DNA from 3 places in the Brevibacterium sp. SIMBA_078 genome. Region 3 is predicted to be linked to each of the others. Evidence: predicted binding sites of a transcription regulator. Region 3 holds the regulator's gene; each other region holds the start of a gene.

What was found. Region 3 encodes HspR, which represses chaperone genes until heat shock. Its sites were predicted from a motif close to AAGTTGAGTCNNNNNGACTCAACTT; they were not measured.
Region 1: the regulator HspR is predicted to act here: its motif matches at 1,623-1,647, upstream of clpB (ATP-dependent chaperone ClpB).
Region 2: the regulator HspR is predicted to act here: its motif matches at 1,652-1,676, upstream of SB749_RS13940 (ATP-dependent Clp protease ATP-binding subunit).

Annotation. Positions count from the first base shown of each region.
Region 1 is NZ_JAWRYQ010000001.1:760,112-764,305, forward strand. It holds gene SB749_RS03405 (Na+/H+ antiporter) at 14-1,591, shown strand; gene clpB (ATP-dependent chaperone ClpB) at 1,709-4,194, shown strand, end outside.
Region 2 is NZ_JAWRYQ010000003.1:449,022-453,215, forward strand. It holds gene SB749_RS13940 (ATP-dependent Clp protease ATP-binding subunit) at 1-1,633, opposite strand, end outside; gene SB749_RS13945 (TetR/AcrR family transcriptional regulator) at 1,810-2,460, shown strand; gene SB749_RS13950 (DHA2 family efflux MFS transporter permease subunit) at 2,457-4,194, shown strand, end outside.
Region 3 is NZ_JAWRYQ010000001.1:607,563-611,756, forward strand. It holds gene SB749_RS02740 (purine-cytosine permease family protein) at 1-1,229, opposite strand, end outside; gene SB749_RS02745 (heat shock protein transcriptional repressor HspR) at 1,444-1,881, opposite strand; gene SB749_RS02750 (DnaJ C-terminal domain-containing protein) at 1,896-2,909, opposite strand; gene SB749_RS02755 (nucleotide exchange factor GrpE) at 3,091-3,756, opposite strand; gene dnaK (molecular chaperone DnaK) at 3,756-4,194, opposite strand, start outside.

The sequences.
Region 1 (4,194 bases), 150 kb from region 3:
CGGAGGGACTGGCATGACCACACTGCTGATGATCATCGGATTCGGTGCCGCCACCTCGGTGGTGGTCGGGTTGGGGCAGAAGCTCAAACTTCCGTGGCCGGCGCTCATGGTCCTCATCGGCATCGCCGGTGCGTTCATCCCCACCTTCGCCGAGGTGGCCATCGATCCCGAGCTCGTCCTCCCCCTCTTCCTGCCGCCCCTGCTCTTCGCCGCCGCGCAGAAGACATCGTGGGCGCTGTTCGCGATCCGGTGGCGCACGATCCTCGGCATGTCCGTGGCGCTGGTCGGGGTGACCGTGGCCGCAGTCGCCGGTTCTGCGGTCTTCCTCATCCCCGGAATCACGATCGCCGCGGCCATCGCACTCGGCGCCATGCTCGCCCCACCCGACCCGGTCGCCGTCGAAGCCGTGGCCAGCACCGTGTCGATCCCGCGCCGCATCATGTCGACCCTGCAGAGCGAGGGCCTGTTCAACGACGCCGCTTCGCTGGTCATCTTCCAGACCGCGATGGCCGCGGTATTGGCCGGCACCGAGGTGGACTACGCAGATCTGGCCGTGTCGTTCGTCGTCTCCGCCGTCGTGGCGATCATCGTCGGCCTCGTCCTGTCTTTCGCCGCCTGGTGGGTGATGGAGAAGATCGATCACACGATCGCTCGCTCCTCCCTCATGCTCGTCCTGCCCTTCGGCGTCTACCTCGTGGCCGAGCACTTCCACGCCAGCGGGGTCATCGCCGTCGTCGTGGCCGCCCTCGAGGTGCGGCGCCGCGATGTCGAGGGCAACTCGGCGGAGCGGGTGACGCAGAATTCGACGTGGCAGGTCCTCGAGATGCTCATCACGGGAATCGCCTTCGGACTCATCGGCCTCGATCTGCGCCTCATCGTCGAATCCGAACACGCCGACCTCGGTCGCGCACTGCTCGCCGGCGGGCTCATCGCTCTCATCGTCGTCGCCGTCCGTTTCGTATGGCTGCTGCTCGGCACCCTCATCGAACGCAAGCGACGTGAGGAGGATCCGGATGCCGCACCTTTGAGCGTCCGCGATGCCACGCTGATGACCTGGGGCGGGATGCGCGGCCTCGCCACGGTCGCCCTGGCCCTGTCGATCCCGGCCACGACGAGTTCCGGTGCTCCGTTCCCCGGCCGGTCCTATGTCGTCGTCGCGGCCGCGGTGGTCCTGCTGCTCACTCTGGTGCTGGCGGGCCTGAGCTTTCCGACCGTCGTCGCTCTCCTCGGCATCGACGACGAGGCGGAGAAGGAACATCAGGCGACCAGGGACATCGCTCTGCGCGCCTACAAGGCCGCGATGCGTGAGATCAAGAACGATGACAGTCTGCCCGACGACGTCATCGAACCGCTGCGGGCACGGTTCAAAGTCCTGCACGATCAGCTCAGCGGAACCACCGATGACCAGGCGAGCTCGGAACAGGCGATGGCCTTCAAGGAACACCGGGAGCAGATGCTGGCCGTGCAGAAGAAAGCCATGCAGTCCGCCCGCGCCGAGGTGCTCAAGGCCCGGCGCGAACGCGGCACCGACCCGGAGATCGCCGACCGCGTGCTCCACCGCTTCGACCTCCAATCGGTCATCACGAGGTAGGGGCGGGCGGCGAAATACTTCTCGATTTTCAAAGTTGAGCGGAATAGACTCAACTTTGTCGGTGTTGTTCTTTTCGAGAGCTGAAATCAGCACAGATTCTGAGAAGGAGATGCGTACATGGACGCACAGATGACAACCAAATCCCGGGAGGCGCTGCAGACCGCGGTCAACGACGTCGTCGCCCGGAAGAACAACCAGATCGAACCGGCCCACCTCGTCGCGGCCCTGCTCGGCCAGCCCGATTCGCTCGCCGCGACCCTGCTGACGAAGGTCGGCGCCGACCCGCAGACCGTGCTGCGGTCCATCGAATCCGTGATCAGCGGGTTCCCCACCGTCAGCGGATCCACCGTCAGCCAGCCGGGACTCTCCCGCGCCGGCCTGGAGATGATGAACCTCGCACAGGAGGAGATGACGGCGCTCGGCGACCAGTTCGTCTCGACCGAGCACCTGCTGCTCGCCGCCGCGGCTGGCAAGGACGGCGCCGGCGAAGCGCTGCGCGCGAATGGGGCCAACAGGGACGCACTGCTCGCGGCCCTGCCCGAGCTGCGTGCCGGGAAGAAGGTCACCTCGGAGAACCCCGAAGAGACGATGCAGTCGCTGGAGAAGTTCGGCATCGACCTCACCGCCGTCGCCCGGGAAGGCAAGCTCGACCCGGTGATCGGCCGCGATAAGGAAGTGCGCCGCGTCGTGCAGGTGCTCTCCCGCAGGACGAAGAACAACCCCGTCCTCATCGGTGAGCCCGGCGTCGGCAAGACCTCCGTCGTCGAAGGCCTGGCCCAGCGGATCGTGGCCGGAGACGTGCCCGAATCGCTGCGCGACAAGACCCTCATCAGCCTCGACCTCTCCGCAATGGTCGCCGGTGCGAAGTACCGCGGCGAGTTCGAGGAGCGGTTCAAGGCCGTGCTCGAGGAGATCAAGAACGCCGACGGTCGGATCATCACCTTCATCGACGAACTCCACACGATCGTCGGTGCCGGTGCCGGCGGGGATTCCTCGATGGACGCGGGCAATATGCTCAAGCCGATGCTCGCCCGTGGTGAGCTCCGGATGATCGGTGCAACCACGCTGGACGAGTACCGCGAGAACATCGAGAAGGATCCCGCCCTGGAGCGGCGGTTCCAGCAGGTCTTCGTCGGTGAGCCCAGTGTCGAGGACACGATCGCGATCCTGCGCGGACTCAAGGAACGCTACGAGGCCCACCACAAGGTCTCGATCAACGACGGCGCCCTGGTCGCGGCCGCGACGATGTCGAACCGGTACATCACCGGCAGGCAGCTGCCGGACAAGGCCATCGACCTCGTCGACGAGGCGGCTTCCCGCCTGCGGATGGAGATCGATTCGGCTCCGGTCGAGATCGATGAGCTCCGCCGCGCCGTGGACCGCCTGAAGATGGAGGAGATGGCCCTGGCGAAGGAGACCGACTCCGCCTCGATCGAGAGGTTGAGTGCTCTGCGTGCCGATCTCGCCGACAAGGAGGAGGAGCTGCGCGGACTCGAAGCCAAATGGGAGTCCCAGCGTGCCGGCCTCAACCGGGTCGGTGAGCTGAAGACGAAGCTCGACGAGCTGCGTTCGGCCGCCGAGAAGGCCCAGCGCGACACGGACCTCGAGACCGCATCCCGTCTGCTCTACGGCGAGATCCCCGCCGTGCAGAAGGAGATCGCCGAAGCCGAAGCCGCCGAAGCCCAGGCCGAGGCGGGAGCGAATTCCGATCAGATGGTCTCGGACAAGGTCTCCAGCAACGACATCGCCGAGGTGGTCTCCTCGTGGACGGGCATCCCCGCCGGACGCCTCGTCCAGGGCGAGGTCGAGAAGCTGCTGGGAGCCGAGGGCATCCTCGGTGAGCGTCTCATCGGGCAGAAGAACGCCGTCGCCGCGGTCTCCGACGCCATCCGCCGTTCGCGGGCCGGTGTCGCAGACCCGGATCGTCCGACCGGTTCGTTCCTGTTCCTCGGACCCACCGGCGTCGGCAAAACGGAGCTCGCGAAGTCTCTCGCGGACTTCCTCTTCGACGACGAGAAGGCCCTGATCAGGATCGATATGAGCGAATACGGTGAGAAGCACACCGTGTCCCGCCTCGTCGGTGCCCCTCCGGGCTACGTCGGATACGACGAGGGCGGCCAACTCACCGAGGCGGTCCGCCGTCGCCCGTACTCCGTCGTCCTGCTCGACGAGGTGGAGAAGGCGCACCCGTCCGTGTTCGACATCCTGCTGCAGGTCCTCGACGACGGTCGGCTCACCGACGGTCAGGGACGCACGGTCGACTTCAGGAACACCATCCTGATCCTGACCTCGAACCTCGGTTCGCAGTTCCTCGTCGACAAGAGCCTCTCGACCGAGGAGCAGCGGAGCAAGGTGCTCGATGTCGTGCATGCGACGTTCAAGCCCGAGTTCCTCAACCGTCTCGATGACATCGTGCTCTTCGACGCGCTCAGCCAGACCGAACTCGCGTCGATCGTCGATCTGCAGATCTCGCACATGTCGCGCCGGCTCTCCGACCGTCGGGTTTCACTCGAGGTCACTCAGGGGGCCGAGGACTGGTTGGCACTCGAAGGCTACGATCCGGCGTTCGGTGCCCGCCCGCTGCGCAGGCTGGTTCAGCGTGA
Region 2 (4,194 bases), on a different contig from region 3:
GGTCGTGGAGGACCTCTTCCATGTTCGCCAGTCGTGCCTTCTGGCTCTGCGTCATCCGTGCTGCCGGGATTCCGGTGGCCCGGGAGACCACGTGCGCGATCTCCTGTTCACCGATGATCGCCTCGGCGGCAGCGGTCTTCGCGGCCTCCGCGTCCGGGTTCTCGGCGGATTCGATCCGGGCGGTCACCTCGTTGATCTCATCGCGGACACGGCCGGCACGCTCGTAGTCCTCCACCTCGATAGCGGACTTCTTCTCCGCTTCGAGTTCGGAGAGATTGAGCTTGAGCGCGTCGATATCGACCGCGGGTCCGCGCCTGAGCGACATCCGGGCACCGGCCTGATCGATGAGGTCGATGGCCTTGTCCGGCAGGAAGCGGTCGGTGATGTAGCGGTTCGACAGCTCCACGGCCGCACGGACCGCCTCGGCGGTGTAGGTGACCTCGTGGAACTCCGCGTAGCGGTCCTTGAGCCCGTCGATGATCGTCACCGCATCCTCGACGCTCGGCTCACCCACGGTCACCGGCTGGAAGCGACGCTCGAGAGCCGAATCCTTCTCGATGGTGCGGTACTCCTTGAGCGTGGTCGCGCCGATCATGTGCAGATCGCCGCGGGCCAGGCGCGGTTTGAGGATGTTGCCGGCGTCCATCGAGTTCGCCTCGCCGTTGCCTCCGGCACCGACGAGGGTGTGGAGTTCGTCGACGAAGACGATCATGTCTCCGTCATCGGCGATCTCGTTGAGTGCTCCGGTCAGGCGCTCCTCGAAGTCACCGCGGTAGCGGGTGCCGGCGAGCATTCCGGGCATGTCGAGAGCGATGATGCGCTTGCCCTGCAGCTGCTTGGGCACTTCGCCCGAGTGGATGGCCTGAGCGAGGCCTTCGGCGACCGCGGTCTTGCCAACGCCGGCCTCACCGAGGAGGACCGGGTTGTTCTTCGTCCGGCGGGCGAGGATCTCGATCGTCTGTTCGATCTCCTCCGAGCGGCCGATGACGGGATCGAGCTTGCCCTCGGCGGCGAGCTCGGTGAGGTCCGTGCCGAACTTCTCCAGCACTGATTCCTGACCGTCCTCACCCTCGGCCTCCTGGCCGGGGTGCATCCCTGCGGCTTCGGCCGCCTCGGCACCGGCCTGCAGCGCGGCCTGGGTGACGCCTGCCTGCGCGAGGATCCGCCCGGCGGGCATCTCCTGGTTGAGCACGAAGGCGAAGAACATGTGTTCGGGATCGATGTAGGTCGACCCGAACGCTCGCGCCACCTGGTAGGCGTCGAGCAGGGCGCGCTGGGCCGAACCGGTCAGTGTGGGCGTGGAATCCGCCTCGGTGTCGGTTGCAGCCGGAAGGCGCTCTTCGATCGCATGGGCGATGGCCTCGGGATCGGCACCGGCCTGGCGCACGGCGGAGATTCCGGGTTCGGCATCGACCATGGTGCGCAGGATGTGGAGCGCGTCGACCTCGGACTGACCGTGTCGTCCTGCGAACTCCGCGGCCGCTTCGATGACCTCGTGGCTGCGCTTGCTCAGCAGTCGGTTGATGTCGACGGAACGGCCTCGGCGGGCTCCGGTCTGTCCCTGGAGGAAACGAGCGAGGAACTCGTCGAACGAGTCTCCGCCCGAGCCTGCGGGTCCGAAGAATGTGGCCAAAGCTGACCTCCTCTTTCAAAGTTGAGCGTATACGACTCAATCAACAGGTGGATGCGGACATATATTCCCACCTGTCGCCCGCCCGACGACGGAGTGTGAACAACATCACCGTCGAGAAATGCATCGGATGCATTTCTGCATTTGGTGCAAATTTGCAAGAGGTGCATAATTTTCTGGTGAGTTCCGAACCGACCGAATCCCTGCGCGAGCGTCAGACCCGTGAGCGCCGCGCGTCCATCCACGCCGCGGCCGTCGATCTCGTCTTCGATCATGGGCTCGACGAGGTGACCGTGGCTCGGATCGCGGAAGCTGCGGAGGTCTCGACGCGCACGTTCTTCAACTATTTCCCCACCAAGGAGATGGCGATCGTCGGACTGACGACCTCTGACGATATCGCCGCCGCTCTGCAGCGATTCATCGAGGACTTCGAGCCCCGGCGCGAGCGTCTGGTGGAGGATCTCTCCTTCACCATCCGCGCCGCGTTCGAATTCCTGCTGCCGCGGTCGGCGAACAAGCAGAAGCTGCGCGCGATCCAGGCTCGGCATCCGCACCTCGGCATGCTCAGCATGGAGACGAAGCGGCACTACTCCGAGCAGATCATCACCGGCATCCGCCGGCGGGTCGAACGTCGCGGAATCACCTTTGCCGATGACGACACCGCCGCACGGGCCACGCGGATGCTCGCGCAGCTGTGCAGCATCCCGCTCGAGCATGCTTTCGCCTCTGCGCGGTTCGACACCGAACACGAATTGGACGACGAGCGAGTGGACCAGGCGTTCACCTCCTCGATCGAACTGTTCCTGACCCTCTTAGAAAGGCTGAAATGACCACTACCGCCACTGAGCCCGCTGCCGAGAGGCAGCACGGCGCCGAGGAGGAGCCGGAGATCGAGACCTCGTCGGTGATCCTGCTGTTCACCGGCCTGATGCTGGCAATGTTCATGTTCTCGCTCAACCAGACCATGCTGGCCACGGCCCTGCCGACCATCGTCGGCGACCTCAACGGCGTCGACCAGATGCTGTGGGTCTCGACGGCGTTCATGCTGGCGTCGACGATCATGATGCCGATCTACGGCAAGCTGGGCGATTCGTTCAACCGGAAGAAGATCTTCATCTTCGCCATCTGCATGTTCATCCTCGGTTCGGTCGTCGGCTTCCTGGCCCACAACATGGCCGTCCTCATCACCGCACGCGTCATTCAAGGCCTCGGCGGCGGCGGTCTCATCATCCTCTCGCAGGCTCTCATCGCCGCGGTTGTGCCGGCTCGCAAGCGCGGCCCGTACATGGGCATCATGGGAGCGAACTTCGCGGTCACCTCGGTGGCGGGACCGCTGATCGGCGGCTGGATCACCGAGGGTCCGGGCTGGCGCTGGACGTTCGCCCTCAACCTGCCGTTCGGCGTGCTCGCCCTCATCGCCGCCATCCTCTTCCTCAAGGTCCCCAAGTCGGACCGGTCGGTCAAACGCCATGTCGATGTCGCGGGCATGATCCTCATCGCCGAATTCACCTCGGCGCTCATCCTCACGACTTCGTGGGGCGGACATCAGTACGACTGGGACGATCCGATCATCATCGGACTCATCGCCATCGCCGTCATCAGCGCCGTCGTCTTCGTCTTCGTCGAACAGGCTGTGCCCGAACCCGTCATCCCGATGTTCGTGTTCAAGGACACGAACTTCGTCCTCTGCACGATCGCCGGCATGTGCATCGCCATCGGCATGTTCGGCGTCCTCTCGTACATGCCCACGTTCCTGCAGATGGCCCACGGGATCGAAGCGACGAAGGCCGGGCTCCTCATGGTGCCCATGATGGCCGTGATGCTGCCGAGCTCGGTCATCATCGGCTTCGTCGTCTCGAAGACGGGACGGTACAAGTGGTACCCGGTGCTCGGCAGCGCGATCGTCGGCGTCGCCCTCTTCCTCATGGGGACCTTCGTCACGGCCGACCAGAACGTTCTCGTCGTCATCGGCTGCCTGTGTGTGCTGGGCCTCGGCCTGGGACTGTCGATGCAGATGCTCGTGCTCATCGTCCAGAACTCGTTCCCGGTCGCGATGGTCGGCACGGCGACGGCGTCGAACAACTTCTTCCGGCAGATCGGCGGCACGCTGGGCATGTCGCTGATCGGTTCGCTCTTCACCTCGCGGCTGGCATCCAACCTCGAGGACGGCATCAAGTCCCTGGGACCTCAGGGCGCCCAGGCGATGAAGGGCACGGGGTCGAACTCACTGACCCCCGAGGTGGTCAAGTCGCTGCCCGATCCGATCCATTCGATCATCGTCAATGCGTACAGCGATGCGCTGGTGCCGATCTTCCTGTGGGTCTGCCCGCTGGGAATCATCGCGGCCGTCATCCTCATGTTCGTTCGCGAGAAGGCTCTGGCCACGAAGCTCGATGCAGGTGCCCCGGCGGACCATCAGCGTGAGGTCGTCGCAACCGACAGCATCGCTGTCGTCGAACAGCCTGGTTCGCTGACCCCCTCGGGCACGAGCTCCGTCAACGATGAGATCGAGTACGAGAAGGCCACGCGGGGTAACGGAGACTATTCTCTGCGGCCCCGCTCGC
Region 3 (4,194 bases):
AGATACTTGTTGATGGCGATGTCCGCGGCGACGACGCAGATCCACGACATCGCGAGGTTCGCGTAGAAGCTGAGGATCGCGTTGAGGAAGTCGAACATATTCAACTCCATCAGCGCCAGCGCGATGAGCAGGTTGACGATGAGGAAGGTGATCCGCCCGGGATAGCGCTTCGTGATCCGGGTGTAGGAGTTCGTCCATGCCAGCGACCCCGAGTAGGCGTTGGTGACATTGATCTTCACCTGGGAGATGACGACGAGCACCACGGCGAGGAAGAGAGCCAGCCATTGCGGCATCATCTGCTGATAGGTGGCGAGGAACTGCTGGACGGGTTCGTTCGCGAAGCTCACGGCGCCGGGAACGTTGGCGATGAGGTAGACCGCGAGGAACATGCCGATGATCTGCTTCGTGGCCCCGAAGATCACCCAACCGGGCCCCGCGAGGATGACGGCGGCCCACCAGCACCGCCGGTTCTCGGGGGTGCGCGGCGGCATGAAACGCAGGTAGTCGATCTGTTCGGCGATCTGGGCGATGAGCGAGAGGCAGACTCCGGCGGCGAGCATGACCGAGGCGAAGTTCGCCCCTTCGCCCTCCTCGCCGGTGTAGGCGAAGAAGTCGGCGACCGATTCCGGCTGCCAGGCGATGAGGTAGCCGACGGGGATGACCATGAGCAGCAGCCACAGCGGGGTCGTGGAGACCTGCAGCTTGGCGAGGACCTTCATGCCGTAGATGACCAGCGGGAAGATGAGCACGGTGGACACGAGGTAGCCGATCGGCCGGGGAATGCCGAGGCCGAGGTAGAGTCCCTGAGCCATGATCGAACCTTCGAGGGCAAAGAAGATGAAGGTGAAGGTCGCGAAGATGACGTTGGTGATGACGGACCCGTAGTAGCCGAAGCCCGACCCGCGGGTGATGAGATCGAGGTCGAGGTTGTAGCGGGCGGCGTAGAACGCCAGCGGCCATCCGGTGAGGAAGATGATGAGGGCCGCGACGAGGATGCCGAGGATGCCGTTCGCCGTGCCGTGGGCGATGCCGATGTTTGCACCGATCGAGAAGTCGGCGAGGTAGGCGATGCCGCCCAGCGCACTCGTCGCGACGACCCCCGGCGCCCATTTCCGGTACGACCTGGGGGCGAAGCGGAGCGTGTAGTCCTCGAGGCTCTCAGAGGCGGCGAGCTTTGCTTCGTTCCGCGGCTCGGGAGGTGCTGTGGTCCTGCTCGGAGACAGTGTCATTGCGCGTTCCTGACGTGTGCGTCGGCCATGTCAACGACAATCATCGCAGTCGATTGTTTCCGCACATGTCGGTTCTGTTTCGGGCAGATGTCGGCAGGGGACATTGTGGGCACCGGATCGGTGCCCAATGATCATTCAGCGCAGATAGAGAAGGGCGCGAACCCCACGCGGGTTCGTGCCCTTCTCTATCATCGCCGTCCCAGCAGGAACCGGGTCAGCGCCGCCGGTACCGGTTGTAGAGGACCAGAGCGCCGGGTTCGGGCCGCCCTTGCGGACGGCGGCCGCGAGCGATCGACACGACATCGCCGGCGGTGCCGGCGGCGAAGACACGCGCATCGCGTTCCTGCGCCGACCTTCGTGCCCGAACTTCGTCCTCGAGCTCCTCATTGCGGCTCTTGAGCGCGTCGACCTGATTCTGCAGGTCGATGATCTTCTTGATCCCGACGAGGTTGACTCCCTCGACCTGCGACAGCTGCTGGATCAGTCGCAACTTGGCGATGTCCTTCCCGGAATAACGCCGACCCCGGCCCGCAGTGCGTTCCGGAGAGACGAGACCCAGTCGGTCATACTGCCGCAGCGTCTGCGGGTGCATGCCCGCCAGATCCGCGGCCACCGAGATGACATACACCGCCGCACTCGATGAAATGTGCATTGTGATTCACCACCTCAGCTGGCCTTGGCTTTGTCCAGCAAGCCGGCGCGTGGATCCTCACCTTCGGTGGCGGCCTTGAAGGACTCGACCGCTTGTTTGGCTTCCTTGGACAGATTCTTCGGCACCACGATCTGGACTGTCGCCAGCAGATCGCCGGAGCCCTTCTTCGTCTTCACACCTTTGCCCCGGACGCGCAGGGTCCGTCCCGAGGGTGTCCCCGGTGCAACCTTGACCTTGACGGGCATTCCGCCCAGGGTCGGCACCTTGACCTCGGCGCCGAGGGCCGCCTCGTCGAAGCTGATCGGCAGATCCATCCGCAGGTTGTCACCATCGCGGGTGAAGACCGGGTGCGGACTCACGTGCACGGTGAGGATGACGTCACCGGGCTCGCCGCCGTTGGGGCTGGTCTTGCCCTTGCCGGCCAGGCGGATCTTCTGCCCGTCCTTGACCCCGATCGGTGTCCGCACGGTCAGCGGCTTCCCGCCGGGCATGTTCAGCTTCACCGAGGCACCGTTGATCGCTTCGGTGAACGACAGCGTCGTACTCGACTTGATGTCGCCGCCCTTGACCGGAGGCTGGTAGCCGCCGTAACCGCCACCGCCGAAACCTCCGCCGAATCCGCCGAGCAGATCCGCCAGGTCCGGGGGAACGTCTCCCCCACCGCCGTAGGTCGTGCGGGTCCGGGTGCGTCCGCCGCCTCCGAAAAGGTCGGAGAACACGTCGTCGAATCCGCCGCCGGCAGCCCCGCCGGGCCCACCGGAACCGGCGCTGAACCTGGCGCCGCCGCCCATGGCGCGGACCTGATCGTACTGGGCCCGGGATTCCCTGTCGGAGAGCACCTGGTGGGCCTGGCCGATCTCCTTGAACTTCTCCTCGGCCTTCTCATCACCGGGGTTGGCGTCCGGGTGATACTTGCGCGCGAGCTTGCGATAAGCCTTCTTGATCTCGGCGTCGGAAGCATCCTTGGAGACGCCGAGGGTTTTGTAGAAGTCCTTGTCGAACCAATCATTCTGAGGTCCGGTATTCACCTGGCACCTCCTTTCCTTCCAATCAATCCTGTCATCAGGGTATTCACTTGTCCTCTCACAATCCGCATCCCCGGGGCAATGCCCCGAAGATCCGGACCGCCGCCGAGGCGGTTCCCCGGCCCCGTACGTCGGTGAACCGGCGTACGGGGCGGGCGGCTGCCTCGGCGATCATGGTCGCTGCTCAGTCCTCCGGCTGCTGGACACCGACGCGGGCGGCGCGGATGATGCGCTCCCCGATCCGGTAGCCCGGCTGCATGACCAGGAAGAGCGTCGGATTCTCGACCTCATCCGAAGGTTGCTGCATGAGCGCCTCGTGGATGTTCGGGTCGAATTCGTCGCCGACCTCTCCGTACTGTTCGACGCCGATCTTGTTCAGCGATTCGACGAGCTTGTTCACATGGGTCTCGAAAGGCCCGGTGACATCGCCGTTGTCGCGAGCGAGCTTGACCTCGTCGAGCACGGGGATCAGGGCCTCGACGACCTTGATCGTGCCGCCGAGTGCCGCACGCTCACGTTCGCGGTCGGCGCGCATCCGGTAGGCCGCATATTCGGCGTTGATGCGCTTGAGGTCGGCCAGGTATCCCGCTGCCTCCGAACCCGGTTCGGGCTCGGCCTCCGGCTCGATGTCCTCGAGACCCGAGGCGTCGGACGGGATGTCCACACCGAGGTCGCTGGCATCGGCCTGTTCGGCGTTCGGGTCCGCGGTCGGCTCCTCGCCGGCCCCGGCCGAGGCCGACTGGGCGTCGGCCTCGGGACGGACCTCACCGGTGTTCGGATCGACCCGGCGCTTGTCACTGAAGGTGAAGCCTGGCTCCTCGGACGACTTGTCGTTGCCCTCGGCAGTCATTACTTCTTCTCCTCATCCTCATCGTCGACAACTTCTGCGTCGACGACATCGTCGTCGGCGCTTGCATCGGCTGCGCCCTCACCGGCAGCTTCGGCGCCTTCGGCACCGCCCTGCTGGCTGTAGATGGCTTCGCCGATCTTCTGCTGGTTCTCCACGAGCTCGTCGTAGGCGCTCTTCACGGCGTCGTCGTCTTCACCCTTGAGGGCTTCCTTGACGGCGTCGACGTCGCCCTGCATCTCGGTCTTGAGCTCTTCCGGCAGCTTGTCGGCGTTGTCGGTCAGCAGCTTCTCGGTCTGGTAGGCGAGGTTCTCCGCGTTGTTGCGGACGTCGGCAGCCTCACGGCGCTTCTTGTCCTCTTCAGCGTGCTCCTCGGCCTCGCGGACCATGCGGTCGATGTCTTCCTTCGGCAGTGCGGAACCGCCGGTGATCGTCATCGAC